Linked DNA regions of Kordia antarctica. The protein of the gene in region 1 interacts with the protein of each later gene in a pairwise test. Links are inferred from orthologs where the notes say so. Each region holds a gene or a part of one and is shown on either strand. Other genes may lie near its edges. The genes, in order: IMCC3317_RS16355 and dnaE.

Region 1 (11,588 bases):
ATCCTGAAACTGAATTTTATAAAAGGTTTTATCAACGTTTAAAAATAAGGTGTCCGAAACTGCTTTTGTCGCTTCCGCAGAAGTAACTCTGGGTTGATTCCGCTGTGTTTTTTGAATTGCCTTTAGGAAACGTTCCAACGAAAACGGCTTCACTAAATAATCAATAATGGTTTCAAACTCAAAACTTTCTACTGCATAATCAGGATACGCAGTTGTCATAATAATTGTTGGCGGATTTTTGAGCGTTCGCAGAAAACTCAATCCAGAAATATCGGGTAAATTAATGTCTAAAAAAATCAAGTCAATATCTTCTGTGTATAACGTGTCATATGCTTTTAAAGCAGCATTAAATGTTGCCACTAATTCCAAATGTGATACTTTTTCAATATAACTTTTCAGAATGCGTTGTGCAGGAATTTCATCTTCAATAATAATACATTTCAGCTTATTCAACTCCTTCATTTCAATTGTAATTTTAACGTTACACAATACTTTTCTTTCTCTTCAATCTTCAATTCGTAGGTGTCTTTATAAATTAAATCCAATCGTTTTTTAAGGTTTTGCAAACCAATTTGATCGACTGCACCTATTTTTGTTGCATCAAAATCATTCGTACAAACACATGCTAACGTGTCATTTTCTACTTTGATTTTTATATGAATATGTGTGTCTATTGTGCTATGTTTAAAAGCGTTTTCAATAATAGTAATCAATAACAAAGGTGCAATTTCATAATTGAATTGGGAAACTTCTTTTTTGTAGTGAATCGTTTTAATTCCTTCGGTTCTAATTTCTTGAAACGCAATATAATTGTCTATAAATGTGAGTTCTTTTTCAAGCGAAACAAACGTTGCATTGCTTTCATATAACACATGTTTTAAATTATTGGACAACATCAAAATCAACTCAGGTACTTGCGCAGGTTTTTCTAATGAATACGAATAAATCGTGTTTAAATTATTAAATAATACATGCGGATTTATCTGCGATTTAAGGAATTTTAACTCCATTTCCGTGTGTTTTAGCTGAATTGCTTCTACTTCATCTTTCTTCTCCAAATACCGAAACAACATCCAAATAAAGGAGAAAAAGATAATCGGAACAATGGTTTGCCACACATAATCTGACAAGCATTTTACAACGCTACAACCGCATTCTGCAAAAGCATAACAATACAATTGTGTGGCTAAAAAACTAATCAATGCAATGATGAGAATGTAGATTGTATACCATTTTCTTTTTTCAAAAAAAGGCAACAAAATAAAGTCATTCGCATACACAATAATGACTAAAATAGATAAGTATTGTAGAAACGGATTTTCTGCCCAATAATAATCTGAAAAGTAAAATAAAGAAACAAAAGTGAACAAAATCCAAAACAGAATATGAATCAGTATTTTAGAAATTTTATGGCTAAAAAAATTCATGTGCGGTTATTACAAGCATTCAAAGTACTAATAAACGCAGCGTTCTTCAAATATTAGCGGATAAAATACGCGTTTTGCTGTACAAACGTCTGTTTTAACTACAAGAAATGTGTTGCACGATTCCATGTATTTCATACTATTTTTTGAACGTGTTGTACACTTTTTTAGTGTATTATTCTTAATTGTTGAAGTTTTGAATCATCAATTTAAAACAATCAAAAAATGAACAGAATTATCATCGCAATTACATTTCTTTTACTATGTCAAATTTCGCTTTCGCAAGAAGTGAATCAGGTTACCAAAGATGCAAAAGGTCGTGAAAAAATGTTGGGCGAAATTACCAAAGATGGTTTTACGTCGAACACTTTTAATTCCTGGTTTACACCAAATTACGAAGCGTACAAACCTGATGAAGTTATTGTGAAAAAACTCAAGCGAACCCTTAAAAAATATACAATTACAGTATTTATGGGAACTTGGTGTGGCGATAGCAAAAGTGAAGTACCAAAGCTTTATAAAGTGTTAGAAGCTGCCAATTTTCCTGAAAGCAACTTACGCGTTGTCGGACTTAATAATGTTCGAGAATCTTATAAACAAGGACCAAATGGTGAAGAAAAAGACTTGAATATTCATCGAGTTCCAACCTTTATTGTATACAATAAAAGAGGAAAGGAAGTTGGACGTATTGTAGAACATCCTGTGGAAAGTTTGGAAGCCGATTTGTTGAAAATTTGTCGTGGAAAATCATACGAACATAAGTATCAAGTTGTTTCGCAATTGGATCATATTTTCACTAAAAAAGGCGCTTCTTACGTAACTGAAAATTTAGAAAAAGTGACTTCCAAACTACAGGCGTATTCAAAAAGTTTAAGTGAATTAAATACATATGGTTATGTGTTGCTTCGCGCGAAAGCGACATCAAAAGCGATTACCGTTTTTACTATAAATACAAAATTATTTCCAACAGATAAAAACTGTTATGATAGTTTGGCAGAAGCCTATTTTGTTGCAAAAAATTATGAAAAAGCAACGGAAAACTACCACAAAGTATTGGAGTTGGATGCGAATGATACAAATGCTAAGACAATGTTAGCCAAAATGCAGTGATACTAATTTCAACGCAAAGTTTGTTTAGAAAAGCAACGCTTCTCCATGTGAGATTTGGCGTTGCTTTTTGTGTTTAGACACTGGAGCACAAAAATTATTTTAACTTGAGTATGATAAAAAACAAAGTTAATTCTTTGTCTATTCTATCCGCAAATACTTATTTTTTTTTGAGCAAAATTGCTTTGTTCTTATTTAATAGTTATATTTAGATCATAACCAATTTAAAAATTTATAACCATGAAAGTAAAAAGCATCAAAAAGTTAGCATTAGCAAAAATGGCAATTGCACGTTTGGAGAGTTTAGATCAAATTAAAGGAAAAGGTCTCCGTCCGACAACCTCTGATGGACCAGCAGCTCCATGTTGCCAACACCATTAATAAAAGATTGTTTTAAGAACAATGTATATGAAAAAGCTTCTCGACGAGAAGCTTTTTTTATTGAAATGATGCAAAAATTTTATTGCTGTTTTTTACATTCTTCCTTTTTAAGATTAAATAAAACTCAAAACAAGATGTATATATTTTATTATTATTATTTTTAACTCTTTATCTTCTTTCATGAAAAGTCATAATTAAAAATGCCCTACCACAGTTTTTAACGTACTTTTCAAAAAAGAGCATTCCATTTTCTCAAAATCAAGTTTTTATGATACGAAAGGTAGTTACGTTTTGGAGTTATATTGTTTTCATAGTATTTGCTTCAAACACCTTTGCGCAAGAAATGCCCGAAAATGCATCTTCAAAAGAAATCTTAGAATTTATCATTCAACAGAAACATTCCAATCCTGATTTAGCCAAAAAATACACACAAATTCTGCTAGAAAAAAGTAGAAATACAAACGACACAGAAGGTGTTTTTAATGCACATTTTCAAAATGCACGCATTGCTACTATTGAAGGAAATTATTCGCTTGCTATTCACTATTGTGATTCCGCCATTGTAACTGCAAAGAAGTTAAATAATGACGTTTCGCTGGCAGAATCATATCTTACAAAAGGTACTGCAATTATAAATCTTGGCGATAATAAGAGAGCGTTGGCGAGTTACCTAAAAGCCTTAGACATTGCAAATCAACGAAACGATATTCAATTAAAAATTAAAGCAAAAGCCAATATTGCGAAGATAAAAAGGCGCATGGGATTTTTTGATGAAGCATTGGAAATTTACAAACACAATGCGCAATTAGCCGATCAATATCAATTTGAAGATCCATTGATTGCAATTAATTCATATATGGGCGTTGGCGGCACGTTTTTACGTTTACAACTACCCGATTCTACCTTGCATTATTCTAAAATTGGATTGCAAAAGAGTTTGGCTATTAACGACGATGAAGGTGTGAGTTATTTTTATATCGATTTTGGAATTGCCTATTTTATCAAAGGTGATTTTGAAGTAGCTATTGAATATTTAACCAAAGCAGAAAAGATTACAAAAGGACTCAATAATCAAAAACGATTAACAGAAATCTATTATTATATAGGAAAATCATATTACGAATTAAAATCTTATCAAAAAGCCGTTGAATTTCTTAAAAAAGTAGAAACTATTGTTGCTACAAAAAATACGGAAAAAGTAGATAGTTTCAATCCGCCAGAATTATTAGGAACGTATCGTACGTTGGCAAATTCGTATGAGCAACTTCAACAAAACGAATACTATTTAGCGTATACGCAAAAATATATAGAGTTAAATAAATACAACGAAACGAGACAAATTGAAGTTATTAAAGATTTATATGAAACGGTTCGCAAAGAAAATGATGATCTTTCTTCCTTGACATCTAAGTTGAGAAATAGATTGGTTTATGTAATTATGTTCACATTTTTTGTGTTAGGATTGTGTGGCTTTTTCTTGTTTAAATTCATCAAAGTTAGAAAACAAAATAAAGTCATTTTTGAAAAACTAGTTTCACAAATTGAAGCTAAAAAAGTACCAAAAAAGAAAGCTAATTTTACTATTGAAGATAAAAAAGTACAAGCCATTTTAGAGCGTTTGGATAAGTTAGAACAATCACTTTTTTATCTAAATAGTAATTGCACGCTACAAACAATTTCAAAAAAAGTAAAGACCAACACGACGTATTTATCTAAAATTATTACAACGTATAAGCAGAAAAAATTTTACGAATATATCAACGAATTACGTATTGAATATGTATTGAAACGGCTCAAAGAAGATTCAAAATTTCGCAACTATTCTATCAAGCATATTGCCGAAGAAATAGGATATAAGAGTACAAATTCGTTTACAAAATATTTTAAAGCGTATACAAAATTGTATCCTTCCTATTATATTAAGAATCTTGAGAATACATTAGGAAATGACACCTCAAATTAAATAATTTGAGGTTTACATAGTACACCATTATATGTTTTAGCTTTTGAATATGCTATCTTTCACATTATTCTAACTAAATAATCTTAATTTATGAAAGTAAAGCAGTTACAAAAATTGAAGCTTACAAAAGCAACTATCTCTCAAATTAATCAAAAAATTTCCATGCAACTTAAAGGCGGAACTCGCCAAGGAGATACGGGACTTGGAAATTCTGGAATGGCTACACAATGTGGAGACATTGTTTGTTATTAACAGTAATTATATCGTATAATTTTTCAAAAACCAGAAGTTTAGCTTCTGGTTTTTTTATGCTTCACTTTCTAATTTTCATATAATTTCTCTTACCTCAATTGCTACAATTTTTATGCTTCTTGCGTTAACAATCTTTTGAATGACGCAATTTCTAGTATACTTTTAAGAAACAAAAATCGCGAAATATTAGGGAATATTTGTAACCTATATAAGAAGTGAATTATTAAACAATCTTAAACTTTAAACCATGAAAAAACAACAAGCAAAATCACTGAAGTTAGTAAAAGCTTCCATTGCAAATTTGGAACCACAAACACAACAAGAAGTTATCGGTGGTAGAACAAGCCCTTGGACAGGTTGCGGAAGTATAGAATATTCTGTATGCGCTACTTCTTGTCACGCTCACTAAAAATTAACTTATTAACTTTATTAAACCAAAATTTATGAAAACTCAAAAAACAAAATCACTAAAATTAGTAAAGGCGTCAATTGCAAATTTAGATCCACAAACACAACAAGAAGTTGTTGGTGGACGCACACGCATTGGCGATTGTAATAGTAGAACATCAATGTGTGTTACATCTTGTCACGCACACTAAAATTTATTCATTAACCTCATTAAACCAAAACTTATGAAAACTCAAAAAACAAAATCATTAAAATTAGTAAAAGCATCAATTGCAAATTTAGATCCTAAAAAACAACACACAATAAATGGTGGAGGACGTTCATTCAGAACTATTTGCATCACTTCTTGTGTAGTACATTAATGAAAAAATTATTTAGGTAAAATAAAAGGACACTGAGACTCTCGAAGTGTCCTTTTTATATTCTATTCAAAATTTTTGCAGCTTGTGCTAACGTTTCTTCTGTTTTAGCAAAGCAGAAACGCAACAATTTATGATCTTCTTTATTCGTGTTAAACACAGAAAGCGGAATGGACGCAATTTTGTATTCGCGCGTTAATCTTTTGGCAAATTCGGTATCAAATTCGTCCGTAATATTTTCATAAGATAAAACCTGAAAATACGTTCCTTGTGATGGTTTCCACGTAAAACGAGAATCTTTAATTTCATTTAGAAAATAATCTCGCTTTCGCTGGAAAAATGCCGGAAGTCCCAAATAATTCTTTGGATTTTTTAAATACTTTCCAATTCCAATTTGCATCGGATGATTCACTGAAAACACATTGAATTGATGTACTTTTTTAAATTCGTGCATCAATGCTTTTGGCGCAACGCAATAGCCCATTTTCCAACCTGTATTATGAAATGTTTTCCCAAAAGAAGCTGTAATAAAAGCGCGTTCGGCAAGTTTCGGATATAAAGCCGCACTTTGATGTTGTGCGCCATCAAAAATGATGTGTTCGTAGACTTCATCACTCAATAATATAATGTTTGTATTTTCTAGAATTGACGACAATTCTAACATATCTGCTTTTGACAAAACCGTTCCGCTTGGATTGTGCGGCGTATTGATAATTAGCAACTTTGTTTTCGTCGTAATTTTACTTCGAACTTCATTCCAATCCACTGAAAATTCTTTTCCTTTCAGCTGAATCGGGATTACTTTTCCACCGTGAACCTCAACCGCTGGTGCGTAACAATCGTATGCTGGCGTAAATATGATGACTTCGTCAGTTGGTCGTACAAATGCACTTATAATGGTAAAAATAGCTTGTGTTGCGCCTGCTGTAACCGTAATTTCTGTTGCCGGATTGTAATCTCGTTGATACAATAATTCCATTTTTTCTGCAATTGCTTCGCGTAAAATTAACGCGCCTGGCATTGGCGCATATTGATTGTAATTTTCACGCAATGCTTGCTGAACAAGTTCAATCAATTTTGGATCAGAAGGAAAATTAGGAAATCCTTGAGAAAGATTAATTGCGTTTTCCTGTGCTGCTAATTGACTCATCACGGTAAAAATCGTGGTTTCTATGTTTGGAAGTTTGGAAATGTGGTTCATGATTGTCTGTTGTCTATTGTCTGTTGTCTGTTGTCTGTTGTCTGTTGTCTGTTGTCTGTTGAAAATTAAGCATAATAAATTAAAGCGTCAATATTGAACAAAAAGTGCATTTCTGTATGTCTAGTGAGATGCTGAATCAAGTTCAGCATGACGAAATCCATTCAAAACATCTTACAACAATATTCTTGACTCTTTTATCTATTTAAAAATTCTCCAGAATTTCTTCTAAATTTTCAATAATCGGATCTACGTCTTTGTTGTTTTTTTGTTGCTTTTTTCGAACGATGATAAATCCAACAATTAACAGCCAACTATATGTCATTCCGTATGCTATCAACTTAAATTGCAACGTTGCTTCATGCAAAACATCTTGAAAATAAATCGTCATTCCAATAGCTAATAATACCAAATAAACTGGCATAAAAAAATTGGTAATCCACTTGAAATATTTTAGTTTTTTCAGCATTTTCGTCGCGAATGATTTCATGTTTTCCGAAATATCATTCGGCGTACGCCAAAATAATACGCGATACCACATCATTGCTAAAGTCACAGTTAATAGAATGAACATAAATGTTAATGCTAAATAGAAATTATCCGAACGTTCTTTGAGCGGATTTGCCTTCCATAACCAACCAAAAACTACAAATATTACTGCAAAAGAAATACTCATTAATACGTTTCCAAACACAATTTTGCGTTGTAGTTTTTTGAGCTTTCCAAATAATGAATCGCTCACATCTTTTCGTTCAATTTCTTTAGAAGAAACTGAGTTCCAATCGTTTTGTAAATCGTTGAAATCATTCATTATTGTATATTTTTAAAAGTCGTTTTTTGATTCTACTAATACGAACACCAACATTGTTGGCTTCGATTCCGATGATGTCTGCAATTTCTTTGTAACTCAGTTCTTCTAAAACTAAACTGATAATTAACCGCTCGTCTTTTTTGAGTTTTTGTACACATTGCATGAGTTTATTCACACGATTTTCTTGCGATTGCCGTTCTGTATCAATGGCTGCTTCAAACGTATCGGGCAATTCATTATTAAAAAGTGACAGGTGTTTTTTAGTATTTCTGTTGAACGTAATTGTTGTATTTAGCGTAACTCTGTACAACCAAGTTGTTAGTTTTGAATTTCCTTTGAAATTTTTGAGTCCATTCCATACGTTGATTAATACTTCTTGATACAAATCATCTACCAATTCTTTTTCATAGAGATATGCAAAGCAAATTCGGTAGATTTTGTCTTTGTGATGTGTGATGATTTCTTTGAAATAATCTTCTCGCATGCGCGTGTTTTACATTTTATATAAATTAGAAATAACTGATAAAATCATTGATTACATTTAATTTATTTGATCTTTCTTATTTTTTGCTTGCCCAAAGAAAAGAAACAAAAGAAAAGGCATTTTTCTGGCAGGTATTTTTAGTTTTCTCTTCGGAAAACTAAAACCGAAAAACTTTTGCTAAATTTTCTCCAAGGCTTCGAAAATTTTTAACGCAAAACCTTTTCTATACTTCAGAAAAAAAATTCACTGTTAATTTTACAATCATTCGTTGATAAAATTAGAAACTTCCTTGTAAAATTCCGTTGGATTATCGAGCATGATAAAATGTTCTGCTTTGTCTATAATTTTTACTGTGCACGAACTACAATTTTCATATTGTTTTTGATACATTTTCAACTTATCGGCACGTGTAAAGTTAGGAAATTGTGGAATAGGTTTGTTCCAGTTTGTCAAAACTAATGTTGGCGTTTTTATGTGTTGAATGTCATCACGAATGTCTGTACTTAACATTTCAAATACTGTAAATCCAAGTGTTCTACGGTCTGACTTTGCTGCGTCATTTACTACAAATTCAAGATTTTCTTTGTTGCGCATCATTCCATTAATTGATTGTTTTAGCGTATTTCTCAACGTTAAACTGTCCATTGGCATGTACATTTCTTTCATCATTCCATAGGAAGATTTTACAACTTCTACTGTGACTGCATCATTGTAAGAACCAGCCAAAAACGGTAAACTATCTACAATGATAATTTTTGAAACTAGATTTTGATCTTCAATTGCGATTAATAAACTTGTAAATCCGCCAATACTGTGACCAATTAAAATGCTGTTTTTGGTTTTATGCTTTTTGATATATCCGATTAATTCTGTTTTGACTTCTTGCAGAATGTTCTCCGAAGCAATTGGTTTCACGCCACCATAACCTGCCAATGTAATGACATGAATTTCGTAGTTGTCTTTGTATGTTTTAACGGTTTCATTCCAAACATTTCCCGAACAAGATAATCCAGGAATTAAGAACATGGTGTCGCCTTTTCCATGAACGGAAACTTCAAAAGCAGGTGTTTTTTGGGTTTCTTGTCCGAGTAGATTCGCGAAAGCAAAAAGAAATAATAGAATTGAAAGTTTAGTTTTCATCGTTTGTGATTTTGTATTTCTCTTTTAGTACACTTCCGTGAGATTTATTACAGGTTGAAACTAAATAATTGAAAAATTAAATGATTGAAAAATTGAAAAAAACCAATGCAAGAAGTTTATAAGTAAGCAGATTTCTTTTCGATTTCGTTCAATATTGGGTTTGTTCTCGATACATTTTATATACAAGTAATTCTTCCGTTTCGTTTGGCAATTTTGTTGTTCCTGTAAGTTTTAAACCAAGCTTTTCCAATAGTTTTTGAGACGACGTATTATTTTTTGATGTAATGGCACTTATTGCGTTAACTCCAAATTCATTGAATGCTACATTTTTAATTTTATTGGCAGCTTCAAAAGCAAATCCTTTTCTTTCATATTCGGGCAAAAAAGCAAAACCAATATCAATTCCTTCTAATCCTTCTCGGTCATATAATCCACAAGTTCCAATTTTTACGTTGTCTATTTTTCGTGTAAGCGTATAGTTTGAAAATCCAAGTCTTTCCAATTGAGGACGCATTTTAGTTACGATATAATCTTTTGCAGCTTCAACAGATCTAATATTTCTGTCGCCTATATTTTCAATCCATTTTGGAGAATTGATTAATTCAAAGATAAATTCAGCATCTTCAACTGAAGTTGGTTTTATGAAAAGTCTTTCTGTTTCAAAATTTTTATATGCTTCCATTTTATTTTATTTATTGAAAAATTAAATGATTGAAAAATTGAAAAAAATAAAGATTGCTTCACTATCGTTCGCAATGACGTTTCAAATAAAAAATCTAAAAATCCAACTTTCTAAGTCAGTCTAAAAAGTCTATTCCACAATTTCCATCTTCTTCAATAAGAATGAAGCATTCATGTTGGAACAGATTCCTTTTTTGAGTTGATAGCCGAAAAATAGTTCGTCATCAATGATTTCTGCATCGAAGAAATAGTTTTTGACTTGATCAATTTCTTTGTCAAGTTCGCACAAACTTAAGTCGTGTGTTGCAATGATTCCTGCTGCATTTTGTGACGCGAGTTTTTGCACAATTTTTTTAGAACCCATTGCTTTATCATGACTATTTGTTCCTTTGAGAATTTCATCAAGAATGATAAAATACGTATCGTCCTTGATTTGATCTACAATCATTTTTAAGCGTTGCAATTCCGAAAAGAAATACGAAGCGCCTTCCGCCAACGAATCCGTTGTACGCATGCTTGTAATGAGTTTTATAGGCGAATAGTTTGCGTTTTCTGCACAGATTGGCAAACCTGTGTTTGACATGACAATACTTAACGAAACCGTTCGGAGAAATGTACTTTTTCCTGCCATGTTTGCGCCTGTAATTATGAAAAATTCTGAGTTTCCGATGTTGAAATCGTTGTCAATTCTGTTTTTTGTTCGCAGTAATGGATGTCCTAATTGTTTGGCGTCTAAAACCTGGTTTCCGTTTTTCGTAATTGTTGGATACACAAATTTTGGATGATTGAACGCAAAGTTTCCTAAACTGTTGTACGCATCAAAAAAGGTAACCACATCAAACCATTGCGCTACTTTTTGGCTGTGTTTGTCAATCCAGATTTCTATTTGATATGATTTTGAAATGTCCCACAATAAAAGTCCATTTAAGAAGATTGCCACCAAGATATTATTTCTGTTATCTAAGGCATCTATTCGTTTTGAAAATTCTCTAACAAGTGTGGACGCTTTTTGTACATCGCTGTGAATGTTTCGTTGTTTTTCTAACAAGCCTTTTGACGTAAATATTGCTTCTTCAATACGATTTAAGAGTTGTCCGTATTGCTGAAATGTATCTTTCGCTTTGCTTGTATGAAACGATAATTTGTTGATGTTTTTTAGAAATTTTCCTGTGATTCCCAAACCAATTCCTATCCAAAGTAAGAGATAGAGAAATGAAATTATTCCCATAAATGATAATATGACGACTGCAATTGATAACAACGAAAAAATAATTGGTATATACCGCATGATTTTTGGAATGAAACTTTTGTAATCGCTTAACCAATCTGTGATATTTTTTGAAGTCGTTTCTACTTTTATGAGTAATGCAATTGCTGAGA
Region 2 (13,658 bases), 300 kb from region 1 along the record:
AAAACTTTAAATATTTAGGAAAAAATATTTTCGCTTGATTATCAATCACTTAACGATTTTTAAATTCAAAACGTACTATAATTACGGTTTTACCGTAACACAAGTAATGTTTTATCTTATCCATCTCTTAAGATATAGTTTAATTTAGCTGAAAACATATTGAGGTTTAGGGGAATCTCATTATAATAGTATTATTCTATTAGATAAAAGGGAGATCATTCTTGTGACTACTCCCTTTTTTTTAGTGTTGCTGAGGAAACTTAGAGAAATATAAAAGTTAGTTATTTATTAAATTGAGAAATTAGGGGGTCTCATTTAGTAATCAAAATAACTTCCACAAACCTAAAAAGGGATTTCCCAAACTTTCATAAGTTTAGAAAATCCTCCTAAAACATATTCAGAAAAAGAAAACTATTTTATTTAGATTAAATAAAAATAATTATATTTGTAGCCGAATATAATTATTTAGTTTTATGTCTTTTTTAATCGATATAGAAGAAGTTCAAAAAAAGTCGAAGAAGAAAAAAAATAAAGCAGCCAAAAACTGTAAAAGTAAATGTTGCGATAAATTTAAAAAGGGCAATCGCTGTAAACGTTGCCCAATGTTTGATTTATTGAAAAAAGCTTCTTAAAAGCATTCTCTTTTATTTAAAAGCGTTCAATCCTGTAACGTCAAATCCTGTAATTAATAAGTGAATATCGTGTGTTCCTTCATATGTAACTACGCTTTCCAAATTCATCATGTGTCTCATAATTGAATATTCTCCACTAATTCCCATTCCACCTAACATTTGTCGTGCGTCGCGCGCAATTTTCAAAGCCATATCTACATTATTTCGCTTTGCCATAGAAATTTGAGCAGAAGTAGCTGTACCATTCTCACGCATAACTCCCAAGCGCCAAGCTAACAATTGTGCTTTTGTAATTTCAGTAATCATTTCGGCTAACTTCTTTTGTTGTAGCTGAAACTGACCAATAGGTTTGCCAAACTGAATCCGTTCTTTACTATAACGCAAAGCTGTATCGTAGCAATCCATTGCAGCTCCAATTGCGCCCCAAGCAATACCAAAACGCGCTGAATCTAAGCATCCAAGTGGAGCTCCAAGACCAGACTTGTTTGGCAATAAATTTTCTTTAGGAACTTTTACATTATCAAAAATAAGTTCTCCAGTTGCGCTTGCGCGAAGTGACCATTTATTATGGGTTTCAGGTGTAGAAAACCCTTCCATGCCACGTTCCACGATTAATCCATGAATTCGTCCTTCTTCATTTTTAGCCCAAACAACTGCTATTTGACAAAAAGGAGAATTTGAAATCCACATTTTTGCACCATTCAAAAGATAATGATCGCCCATATCTTTAAAATTCGTTGTCATTCCGCCAGGATTACTTCCGTGATCTGGCTCTGTAAGACCAAAAGATCCAATCCATTCACCAGAAGCTAACTTTGGTAAATACTTTTGGCGTTGTTCTTCATTTCCATATTTCCAAATAGGATACATTACTAATGACGATTGCACAGAAGCTGTAGAGCGAACTCCAGAATCTCCGCGTTCAATCTCTTGCATAATCAATCCGTAGCTAATCTGATCCAATCCAGCACCGCCATATTCTTCTGGAATATACGGTCCGAAAGCACCAATATCTGCTAATCCTTTAATAATTTGTTTTGGAAACTCAGCACGTTGTGCGTAGTCTTCTATAATTGGCGAAACGTCTCTTTTTACCCATTCGCGGGCAGCGTCTCTAACTAATTTATGTTCTTCTGTCAAAAGCTCATCTAAATTGTAATAATCAGGAGCCTGGAATAAATCTGGTTTCATTGATTGTATTTTAATAGCATTTTTAATTATACCAAATAGTACTTAAACTATCATTTTAAATTTTATTTAGTATCACTTAAATTTATGAAAATTCCACAAATCTGCATTACAAAAGTAACCATTGAAATCTCACAAAACAAAAACGAATTGTTATAATTTTAAATAAAAATCTTTTGTCAATAAAATGTATGCTTCTGTGTATTGATGTCTTGTGGTTTCTATAACTAATTCTTCTGTGGTAGTCTTTGTTTCTTCAAATGAAAATGTCAACAAACTACGTTTAAAATCGACTTTAGGATTTCCTTTTACATGACATATTTTTCTTGGAAATAATCCGTTGGCTTCCGCCAGATTTATAAAATGCTCGCATTCTTTATATGGAATAACAGTGCAAAATGTTCCAGATGGTTCCAATAATTTAGAAACGCCTTGTAGTAATGCTGAAAAAGGCAACGCGTCTGTAAAACGAGCCGTATCTCGTTGCATATTCTTAGTTTTAAAATCTTCTGTATAAAAAGGAGGATTCGACACAATCAAATCATATGTATCTTCAATTTCATCAACAAATTCATCCAAACCTGCATGATAACAAAACAGGCGATTGCTCCAAGGAGAATTTTCAAAATTATCAACTGCTTGTTCGTACGCATCATCGTCAATCTCAATAGCATCAATTACTTCCGCAGTAGAGCGTTGCGCTAGTTGCAAAGCAATCAAGCCTGTTCCTGCGCCAATATCTAAAATTGCAAACGGATTACTTTCAACAGAAGCCCAAGCGCCAAGTAAAACGCCGTCGGTACCAACTTTCATAGCAGTTTTATCTTGTTGAATAGTAAATTCTTTAAAGCGAAAAGGTTTGCTCATAAGTTACTGTAAATACAAATCTATCAAACCTTCTGGAGCTTCAATATAAATCGTTTTTGCTTTTCGGTCTACTTTTTTAATAATAGCGTCATTAATCGGAATCAAAATTTCAATCGTATCACGTAAAATCTCAAACAAAGGTTGTGAAGTAGAATCATTCACACCAGAAATTATTCCAACCTTTCCAAAAGAAGCATCTTCCACTGCAAAACCAATAACTTCGTGGTAATAAAACTTATTTCCTTCTAGCTTTGGTAGAAATTCTAATGGCAAGTACAATTCACTTTTCAGTAACTGATCCGCTTCTGCTTCAGTATTTACATCTTCAAACTTCAATCGCAACAAATCTGACTTGTGTAACGATGATTTCTCAATAAAAAACGGAATAAAATCGCGTCCGAGTTTAATAAAAACAGCATCCAAATCATCGTACAAATCGGGTTGATCTGTATCTAGTTTTGCTAGCAATTCGCCTTTAAAGCTATACTTCTTAACAATCTTTCCTAAAAAAAAACAATCTTCAATTCGCATATCTCATATCATAAAAAAAGCCTAGCAAATTTACGATTTACTAGGCTCAAAATTATATGTAAAAAACTATAATTTATTCTTCTTCACCAGCTGCAGGAGTTTCTCCAGCATCTTCAACTACATCCGCTACAACTTCTTCCACAACAGGAGTGTTTGCAACAATACGAGCATCATTAACAGCTTTTTCTGCTTCCAAAGCTTTCGCTTTCGCATCAGCTTCAGCTTGTGCTAATGAACCTACTTTACCTTCAACTTGTCCTTCTTTCTCAGCAATCCAAGTGTTAAATTTCTCATCAGCTTGTTCTTGTGTTAAAGCACCTTTACGGATACCACCAAGTAAGTGATTCTTGTACATTGCACCTTTATAAGAAAGGATTCCTCTTGCAGTATGAGTTGGTTGCGCACCATTCTGTAACCACTGTACAGCACCATCAACATTTAAGTCAATAGTTGCAGGATTTGTGTTTGGATTATAAGTACCTAATTTTTCTAAGTATTTACCATCTCTTTTTGCACGTCCGTCAGCGGCAACGATCCAGTAAAAAGGTTTTCCTTTTTTACCGTGTCTCTGTAATCTAATTTTAACAGGCATAAATAATTAATTTGTGAGGTTCTCGACCTCTGTTATTAATGAGTCGGCAAAGATACTAATATTTCTGAAAAACAAATACTTATATCCTTTTATTTGGGTATTCCCACATGAAAAAATGTGGTCGTGCCTTCGTTAGTCGCTTTTTTAGCGAAAAATTACCGTTCCTAACTTCCAAATTACAATTCAAAAATTCGCTAAAAAGAGCTCCAACATACCACTCTGTCACTAATACGGCTTTTGAATACTGTTAATAACTATCTGCTAAAAACACAAAAGAAATTCGTAATTTTATCCATTCAAATTTCTCCACACAAAAACTGCATATGTACTTAATATTTGATACCGAAACTACCGGATTACCAAAACGATGGGACGCACCTATTTCAGACACGGATAACTGGCCTAGATGTATTCAAATTGCTTGGCAATTGCACGATGAATTGGGAAATCTCGTTGAGCATCAAGATTATTTAGTGCAACCAGACGGTTTTAACATTCCGTATGATGCAGAAAAAATTCACGGAATATCTACGGAATTAGCAGCCGAACAAGGAATTTCGTTGCAAGAAATGTTAGCGAAGTTTAATGTTGCATTATCAAAAGCAAAATTCATCGTTGGACAAAATCTTAAGTTCGATCTCAACATTATGGGCGCAGAATTTCACCGAGAAAATGTTGCTAACAAATTGCAAGAGCTTCCCGTATTAGATACCTGTACGGAAGCGACAGCCAGCTTATGTCAATTACCAGGAGGAAGATTTGGGAAATTTAAACTTCCAACACTAACAGAATTACACAACTATCTTTTCGGAGTCGGATTTGGAGAAGCGCACAACGCAACTGCCGATGTAGAAGCAACAACACGTTGTTTTTTAGAATTAATTCGAAGAAAAGAATACAGCATTGAAAAACTAGATGTTACGCCAGATTACTTTGAGCGTTTCTCAGAAAACAATCCGCAGCCGATTAAATTAATTGGTTTAAAACACATCAATCTCAAAAAAGCATCTGAAAAAATTCGGCAGCGTTTGGCAAAAATTCAGCCAGACGACGGAATTTCTAAAGAAGAACTTGCGGAGAACATTCAAACCTTGCAAGATGCGCCATTTTCGCACTTGCACAATCATTCGCAATTCTCAGTATTACAATCAACTTCAAGCATTACCGACTTAGTAAAAGCGGCTTCCAAATACAATATGGAAGCGGTTTCCATTACAGATCATGCAAATATGATGGGCGCGTTTCACTTTGTGTCAGCAGTTAGCAATCATAATAGAGGAGTCAAGGAACGAATCGCGGAAGCGGAAGCAAAAGGAGAAACAAGTGACGAGAACATTCTAAAGCCAATACTAGGTTGTGAATTTTTTGTCTGCGAAGATCATTTAGACAAAACAAGAAAAGACAACGGATATCAAATTGTATTCTTAGCCAAAAACAAAAAAGGCTATCACAATTTGGCAAAAATGTCCTCAATTGCATATACACAAGGATTTTATTACGTTCCGAGAATCGACAAAAAAGTAATAGAACAATACAAAGAAGATTTAATTATTTTGACAGGAAATCTCTACGGGGAAGTTCCAAGCAAAGTTTTAAACATCGGAGAAGTGCAAGCGGAAGAAGCATTGCTCTGGTGGAAAGAAACCTTTCAAGATGATTTGTATGTGGAAATCATGCGGCACGATCAAGAAGATGAAAATCGTGTAAATGATGTGTTGTTGAGACTTGCCAAAAAGCACGAAATTCAATTAGTTGCGACGAATAATACGTATTACATCGCACAAGAAGATGCAAATGCACATGATATTTTATTATGTGTAAAAGATGGCGAAAAACAAGCAACACCAATTGGACGCGGACGCGGATATCGGTATGGAATGCCAAACCAGGAATACTATTTCAAGTCGCCAAACGAAATGAAAACCTTGTTTAAAGATTTGCCAGAAGCAATTCTTTCCATTCAAGAAATTACAGATAAAGTAGAACCATACGAACTTGCTCGTGATGTATTATTACCTGCGTTTGATATTCCAGAAGAATTTCTGTTTGAAGAAGATAAAGCTGACAAAGGAAAACGTGGAGAAAACAAATATTTACGACACTTAACATATGTAGGTGCCAAAAAAAGATACGGCGAAATTACGACAGCAATTGAAGAACGACTCGATTTTGAACTTGCTACGATTGAAAAAACAGGATATCCAGGGTATTTCTTAATTGTTGAAGATTTTATCCGCGAAGCCCGAAATATGGACGTTTCGGTAGGTCCAGGTCGTGGATCTGCGGCAGGTTCAGTAGTTGCCTATTGTTTATGGATTACGAATATTGATCCATTGCTGTACGATTTGCTTTTTGAGCGTTTCCTAAATCCTGATCGTGTGTCGATGCCCGATATTGATATTGACTTTGATGATGAAGGAAGAAGTCGCGTAATGGATTACGTAATTGATAAATACGGTAAAAACCAAGTTGCGCAAATTATTACCTACGGAACAATGGCGGCAAAATCGTCCATTCGTGATACTGCGCGTGTGTTAGATTTGCCTTTAAGTGATGCAGACAGAATAGCCAAATTGATTCCAAATGCAAAACTTGCTAAGATTTTCGGAAAATCGGATGCGGAACTCAAATCAAAATTCCGAACAGAAGAAATACTGCTAATTAACGAATTGGTGAATCTTTCGGAAGAAGATGGCTTAGAAGCGGAAACCATAAACATGGCACGTGTCTTAGAAGGTTCGGTTCGAAATACAGGAATTCATGCGTGTGGAGTTATCATTACGCCAGACGATATTACAAAATTCGTTCCGGTTGCTTTGGCGAAAGATTCCGAAATGTACTGTACACAATTTGATAACTCAGTTGTGGAAGATGCTGGTCTGTTAAAAATGGACTTCTTAGGATTGAAAACCTTAACCTTAATAAAAGATACCGTAAAGCTTGTCAAATACAAGCATGATATTGACATTGATATTGATGAAATTTCCTTGGATGATGAAAAAACTTATGAGTTGTTCCAAAAAGGAGAAACCGTAGGTGTATTTCAATATGAATCGCCCGGAATGCAAAAACATATGAAATCGCTCAAACCAACAACGTTTGCCGATCTCATTGCAATGAACGCATTGTATCGTCCTGGACCAATGGAATACATTCCGAGTTTCATTCGTAGAAAACATGGAGAAGAAGATATTGAATACGATTTAGATGCGTGTGAAGAATATTTAAAAGAAACTTACGGAATTACAGTCTATCAAGAGCAAGTGATGTTGCTGTCGCAGAAATTAGCAGATTTTACCAAAGGTGAAGCCGATGTTTTGCGTAAAGCAATGGGAAAAAAGCAGAAATCGGTGTTGGATAAGATGAAGCCGAAATTTATAAAACAAGCTTCAGAAAAAGGACATGCAGCTGATAAATTAGAGAAAATCTGGAAAGATTGGGAAGCATTTGCAGCGTACGCCTTTAACAAATCGCACTCTACATGTTATGCTTGGATTGCGTATCAAACGGCATACTTAAAAGCGCATTATCCTGCGGAATATATGGCGGCTGTACTTTCTAATAATATGAATGATATTAAAACGGTTACCTTCTTTATGGAAGAATGTAAACGTATGAAATTGGACGTTTTAGGACCAGATGTAAATGAATCGTTTTACAAATTTGCGGTAAATGATTCAGGTGCTGTTCGTTTCGGAATGGGCGCAATAAAAGGCGTTGGACATGGCGCAGTAAAAACAATTGTAAAAGAACGCGCAGAAGGAAAATATAAATCTGTATTTGATCTCGCGAAGCGAATAGATTTACGCGCAGCCAATAAAAAAGCATTTGAAAATTTAGCGCTCGCTGGCGGATTTGACTCGTTTGGAGATACGCACAGAGCCCAATATTTACACACAGAAAACGATAATATTACATTTTTAGAAAAAGCGGTAAAATATGGCGCAAAATTTCAAGAAAACGCAAACTCTGCACAAGTAAGTTTGTTTGGAGAAGCAAGTGATGTGCAAATAGCCGAACCGTTAGTTCCGCCATGTGAAGAATGGGGAACCATGGAGAAATTGGCGCGTGAAAAAGAAGTCGTAGGAATCTATATTTCTGGACATCCGCTAGATGATTTTAAAGCGGAAATGGATTATTTCTGTAATGGAACGCTTGGTCAATTTTCACAAATGGAGAATTACTTGAATCGTGAAATTGCGTTTGGTGGCGTTGTTACAGATGTGCAACACAGAGTTTCTAAAAACGGAAAAGGTTGGGCATTATTTACTGTGGAAGATTATACAGAATCGTACGAATTTAGAATTTTTGGAGAAGAATATTTAAAGTTTAGACATTTCTTTGTGCCAAACTCGTTTGTGTATATCAAAGCGTTTATTAAGGAAGGTTGGACTAATAGAGACACAGGAAAAAAAGGTGATCCGAGAATTCAATTCAACTCCATGCAACAACTCCAAGACGTCATGGAAACTACGGCGCGAAAGTTGACTATTCAATTAGATGTCAATAGATTAAAGGAGAAAAAACTCAATTTTATAAACGAAATTTTATCAACGCACAAAGGTGATAAATCATTGCATTTTACGTTGTACGAACGAAAAGAAAAGATAAAATTACAAGCACCAAGCAAAAATCAAAAAGTAAATATTACACAAGAATTATTGGATGCATTGACTGAGGAAAATGTACGATATAAGATTAATTAGATATATTTTAAATGCTAAATGCTAAATGCTAAATGCTAAATGCTAAATGTTGAATTTTAAATAATGAATTTCTAGTAACGTGAGTTCGATCTAACTTTGTTGCTATATAATTGATTTTCAAAAATTTATTAAAAATGTCAAATCGAGTATTATTGAAATCAAAATATATTTTGATTGGGTTCTCGACTGCGCTCGAACTGACAAACAGTTGATTTAATTGACTTTTCATTTATTACTAATGATTTCTTATGTCGAACTCACGTTAGTAGTGAAAAGCATGTAAAATTGTAAAAAAATAGCTTTTCAAGGAGCAAAATATCATTTTACTAACTTTGAAGCGTTTGATATGAAATTATTGTGAATCAATAAGATATCATAATAATGTCGTAAATTACACATTCACTCATTCAAAAAGGCGGTTTACTCAAAGTAGCTTTTCTATATAGATTTCGAGTGCTAGATTTGATAAAAATAAAACAGTTATACTTATGAAAACACAAGTAACATTTACACGAAAATTATGGATTGCTACAATTTTGATGGTTGTTGCATTCACGTTTAATCCAATGTATGGACAATCTGACACAAAAACTACAGCAGAAGCACAAAGTGGAAGAACTATTAAAGGAATTGTTAGTAATGAATCTGGACCTTTGGATGGCGTTAATATTACGTTGAAAGATTCAAACTCGGGAACTGTAACAAATGCCAAAGGAGAATTTACGTTTCCTAAACCTTTGAAAACAGGAGATGTTTTACTAATTAGTTATTTAGGGTACCAAACAGCCGCAGTAAAAATTAAAGCCAATACGAGCTTTATAAGAACCGCATTAACTGAAGAAATACTTGAGTTTATGGGAAGTTTAAATTCGAATAAGCGGTACAAATCTAAACGCACAAATTAGGAAGTATTCACAGCATAGTATTTTTTAATGAGCATTATAAAATATAGTTTTCTATTCATTTTTGTATTCCAAATTCATGCGCAAGCTTCTGATTTTCCAACGATTAGTTTTGAAAAGGCAGATAAAATTGCATTGGAATACAAAAATGAAAATCTTAGTAATTTACCTGAGTTATCGTATAAACTCACTTCAGATTTAACAACCGATGTTGAGCGTTTTAGAGCTATTTTCAAATGGGTTTGCAGTAGTGTTTCCAATGATTATAAGTTGTATTCAAGAAACATGCGAAAGCGGCAACGATATAAAAATGATAGCTTAAAACTTAGCGATTGGAATGAAAAGTTTCAAAAAATAGCATTTCGAAAACTCTTAAAAGATAGAAAAACCATTTGTACAGGGTATGCGTATCTTATTAAAGAATTGGCGAATTTGGCAAATATAGAGTGTGAAATTGTTCATGGTTTTGCCAGAACAAGTACGATGAATATTGAAAAACTCGATACACCAAATCATTCTTGGAATGCTGTTAAACTAAATGGAAATTGGTATTTGTGCGATCCAACTTGGGCAAGCGGAATTCCTAATCCAACTTCATATCTATTTGAATTTCAATTTAATGACGGTTTTTTTCTGTCTGATCCAAAAATATTTTCTATCAATCATTTTCCTGCTGAAGAAAAATGGTTTCTTTTAGAAGATGAAAAACCTTCATTTGAAATGTTTCTGGAAGCTCCAATTATTTACGGAAAAGCGTACACACATTTTAGCAATCATACCAAACCAAAAAAACTGGAAAATACGGTGCTGAAAAACGAGAATATTCTTTTTGAACTTCAACTTTTAAATCCTGTAAATAAAGAAGATATTATTCTTTTAATTGATACAAATTTTAGTAGTAAAAAAATACATCCTGAGAAAATTTCAATCAAAAATCAATCACTAAGTATAGCATATAAATTTGAAACGACAGGATATTATGATGTCCATTTATATGTGAAAGATGATTTAATTTCGACCTACACTTTTGAGGTTAAGAAATAAAATCAACTATTCGTCACCCTGAACTTGATTCAGGGTCTCACTCATTATTATATTCCGAATTCTTAGTCATGTGTGATTCTGAATCAAGTTCAGAATGACGTACTGTAAGCCTTTATGACACTTAACGGATATGAAATTCAACTGTTTTTCGAATCTAAATAGTTTCCTAAATCCTGTAAAGAATCATCCCAAAATTGTTCGTAAAACTGTAGCCAATTATTGACTTCTTTCAATGGATTTGTATTTACATTGCAAAATCGTTCGCGACCTTTACTTTCAATCGTAACTAAACCGGCTTCTTCAAGTGTTTTGATGTGTTTTGTAATTCCTTGTCGTGTAATTTCAAATTGATTCGAAATCTGCGAAATAGACAATGCGGAAGTTGCAATGACTAAAGCGTGAAAAATATCACGCCGAGTCGGATCTGCAATTGCCTTAAATAAACGTGTGATTTTATCTTGCATATATTATTTTTTTAAATAATCACGTAATTGTGTCATGCAATGATCCCAACCGCCACTGAAACTTTCAAACATAGCAATAGCCGTTTCGCCTTTATAATCAGCAATACCTGAGTGTTCTAAGTGTAATTTTGTTCCTTCTGCTACGGTTTCTAATCTCCAAGAAACCGTAGTTTCAACAGTTGTATTTTCTACTTGCCAGGTATAAATTAATGTATAAGGATCTGCATTTTTTATTTCTCCAGTAATGGTATCACAACCTTTATCTTCCGTAGGGAAAAAAGTATATTTAAATCCTTTCTCAGCTTTGAAGTTGGTTTTTATAAACCAAGTAGATATTTCTTCAGCATTTGTGATAGCATTCCATACAGCATCAATTGAATGTTGAAATATGGTTTCTTTTTGTATTACATCTTTCATAATGGGTTTTATTTTTAATTAATATGCAGCTAACTGGTTGCTAAATTACGAATTAATTTCAGATAAGCAACTTTTTGGTTGCATATATTTCACAAAGAAGTATATGGCAGTTTTTATAAAATGTACAAAAAAGAGTTTTATTCAGTATCTTTGTACATCTATATGAGTATAAAGTAAATGAATAAATAAAATCAATATAGATATAACCAAAACGAATACTTGCTGTGTAAGTTTTGGTAGAATATTTGACTAATATTGCATATATCACAAATAATAAATAAAATAAAAATTTAAAACATACATATTATGGCTTTAGAAATCACAGATGCTAACTTCGAAGAAATAGTAATGAATAGCGACAAACCTGTACTAGTTGACTTTTGGGCAGCTTGGTGCGGACCTTGTAAAATGTTAGGTCCTGTTGTGGAGCAAATTGCAAAAGAATATGAAGGAAAAGCTGTCGTAGGAAAGTTAGACGTTGATGCAAATCAGCAATATGCGGCTCAATTTGGAGTTCGTAACATTCCAACAGTATTAATGTTCCAAAACGGAGAATTAGTAGGACGTCAAGTAGGTGTTGCGCCAAAAAACGCATATACAGAAGCTATTGACAAGTTATTAGTATAAAAATATATTTTCGATTAGAAGATGAAAGGTTTGGTGTATTGCCAAACCTTTTTTATTTTAGTGAAACTCAACTTTGAGAAGTCCAATAGACGCACTGAAATTTGTAAGTTGAACTAATTTCGCTGGATTGCGAGATTTTAAGAATGATATTTTAAAGTTTTTTAGGTTTTAGCGTTTATTTTGAAACTTAATATTCCAAATCGATTCAGCAGTAAAGTGGAATCTCAGATTGCATACATTTTGTGTCAACACGTACATCATTAATCAAAGAAAACGCTTGTGAATTTACAACAAGAATTTAATAAAACGGCAGGATTTAAGAATCTCGAATTGCTTGCACAACAAGTAGTGGAAGGATTTATTTCGGGAATGCATAAGAGTCCATTTCATGGTTTTTCTGCGGAATTTGCTGAACATAAAATTTACAATCAAGGTGAAAGTACGAAGCATATTGATTGGAAATTGTTTGCCAAAACCGATAAACTTTACACAAAGAAATACGAAGAAGAAACCAATTTACGCTGTCATATTATTATAGACAATTCGTCTTCAATGCATTATCCAGAAGTGGAAGCGCCATCAATTGCCAACTTAAATAAAATTGGATTTTCGGTACTTGCAACAGCTTCGTTGATGAATATTCTAAAAAAACAACGTGATGCGATTGGTTTGAGTATTTATTCTGATAGTTATGATTTTTATGCGCCTGAAAAAGGAAGCGAACGTCATCATCAATTGTTATTGAATGCACTTGATAAAACGGTCACTACAAAGCGAATTAATAAAAAAACAGACACATATACATATCTACATCAAATTGCGGAGAAAATACACCGTAGAAGCCTTATTTTCCTTTTTACAGACATGTTTCAAGATGGAGTAGAAGATGAAAAGTTGTTTGAAGCATTACAGCATTTAAAATACAATAAACATGAAGTGGTTTTATTTCATGTGTTTGATTCTGAAAAAGAATTAAATTTTGAGTTTGACAATAAACCAAAACGATTCGTTGATGTAGAATCGGGAGAACATATCGATATTTATGCTGATACGGTTCAGGAAAATTATCAAAAAGCGGTTGAAACTTATTTTCAGCAATTAAAAATGAAATGTGCGCAATACAAAATAAAATATGTTACTGCAGACATTACAAAAGATTTTGAAAAAATATTAGTTACGTATTTGGTTGAAAGACAAAAGTTTGCATAGTTGGGTAAAAAAAAGTTCAATTTTTTATTCAAATATGTTTGCATAAATAGAATTGTAGTGTATATTTGCATCCGCAATCAAGCAACGGTTTGGTAGTTCAGCTGGTTAGAATACATGCCTGTCACGCATGGGGTCGCGGGTTCGAATCCCGTCCAGACCGCTACAATTGCAAAAAAAGCTTCTCTTTATTGAGAAGCTTTTTTTAGCAAAATGATTTAGTTGTGTTGTTTGAGGTAAATCCTTGATTTACCTTTGGTTTAGTAGTTAAACCAATGAAAAGCTTTCCTTTTTTCTGTATAGAAAATTGGGATGCTTTTTTATTTTACGGCAGTTTTTCTTCCAGATTTAAAAAATAACACCTTTATATTCCCAAAAGTCACTAATAAAAAAGCCTAAATAAATTAGTGCGACAATAAGCTTCAAGAAAGTAGAGAATAAGAAACCTATAAGTGACCCAAAAGCAGCTTTAAAAGCACTTG

What was found.
Region 2: the proteins of IMCC3317_RS16355 (region 1) and dnaE interact in binary tests that used the Escherichia coli proteins (3 or more experiments, as listed by UniProt). The link is inferred for Kordia antarctica from one-to-one orthologs.

The regions. Positions count from the first base shown.
Region 1 is NZ_CP019288.1:3,936,694-3,948,281, reverse strand. The notes cover bases 5,025-7,860. They hold IMCC3317_RS16355 (methionine aminotransferase), read right to left. Parts: upstream 7,096-7,860; coding sequence 5,953-7,095; downstream 5,025-5,952. Other genes in these bases: IMCC3317_RS16350 (hypothetical protein), read right to left, coding at 7,298-7,860; IMCC3317_RS23210 (hypothetical protein), read left to right, coding at 5,760-5,897; IMCC3317_RS23215 (class I lanthipeptide), read left to right, coding at 5,571-5,726; IMCC3317_RS23220 (class I lanthipeptide), read left to right, coding at 5,375-5,536; IMCC3317_RS16360 (hypothetical protein), read left to right, coding at 5,025-5,127. Also shown: IMCC3317_RS16385 (LytR/AlgR family response regulator transcription factor), read right to left, coding at 1-462; IMCC3317_RS16380 (sensor histidine kinase), read right to left, coding at 459-1,427; IMCC3317_RS16375 (thioredoxin family protein), read left to right, coding at 1,650-2,534; IMCC3317_RS16370 (hypothetical protein), read left to right, coding at 2,772-2,912; IMCC3317_RS16365 (helix-turn-helix domain-containing protein), read left to right, coding at 3,181-4,875; more of IMCC3317_RS16360, read left to right, coding at 4,966-5,024; more of IMCC3317_RS16350, read right to left, coding at 7,861-7,903; IMCC3317_RS16345 (RNA polymerase sigma factor), read right to left, coding at 7,896-8,387; IMCC3317_RS16340 (alpha/beta fold hydrolase), read right to left, coding at 8,649-9,527; IMCC3317_RS16335 (GNAT family N-acetyltransferase), read right to left, coding at 9,676-10,209; IMCC3317_RS16330 (MutS-related protein), read right to left, coding at 10,339-11,588. UniProt on the Escherichia coli protein: Shows aminotransferase activity with methionine and histidine as substrates, and to a lesser extent also with phenylalanine.
Region 2 is NZ_CP019288.1:4,232,672-4,246,329, forward strand. What follows is about bases 3,811-8,716. They hold dnaE (DNA polymerase III subunit alpha), read left to right. Parts: upstream 3,811-4,133; coding sequence 4,134-8,516; downstream 8,517-8,716. In the rest of the region: IMCC3317_RS17625 (hypothetical protein), read left to right, coding at 1-2; IMCC3317_RS17630 (acyl-CoA dehydrogenase family protein), read right to left, coding at 645-1,823; IMCC3317_RS17635 (tRNA1(Val) (adenine(37)-N6)-methyltransferase), read right to left, coding at 1,974-2,687; ribosome maturation factor RimM, read right to left, coding at 2,691-3,218; IMCC3317_RS17645 (30S ribosomal protein S16), read right to left, coding at 3,292-3,810; IMCC3317_RS17655 (carboxypeptidase-like regulatory domain-containing protein), read left to right, coding at 9,005-9,421; IMCC3317_RS17660 (transglutaminase domain-containing protein), read left to right, coding at 9,449-10,462; IMCC3317_RS17665 (ArsR/SmtB family transcription factor), read right to left, coding at 10,600-10,926; IMCC3317_RS17670 (SRPBCC family protein), read right to left, coding at 10,930-11,343; trxA (thioredoxin), read left to right, coding at 11,650-11,970; IMCC3317_RS17680 (DUF58 domain-containing protein), read left to right, coding at 12,250-13,179; IMCC3317_RS17690 (DUF456 domain-containing protein), read right to left, coding at 13,525-13,658. UniProt on the Escherichia coli protein: DNA polymerase III is a complex, multichain enzyme responsible for most of the replicative synthesis in bacteria. This DNA polymerase also exhibits 3' to 5' exonuclease activity. The alpha chain is the DNA polymerase catalytic subunit.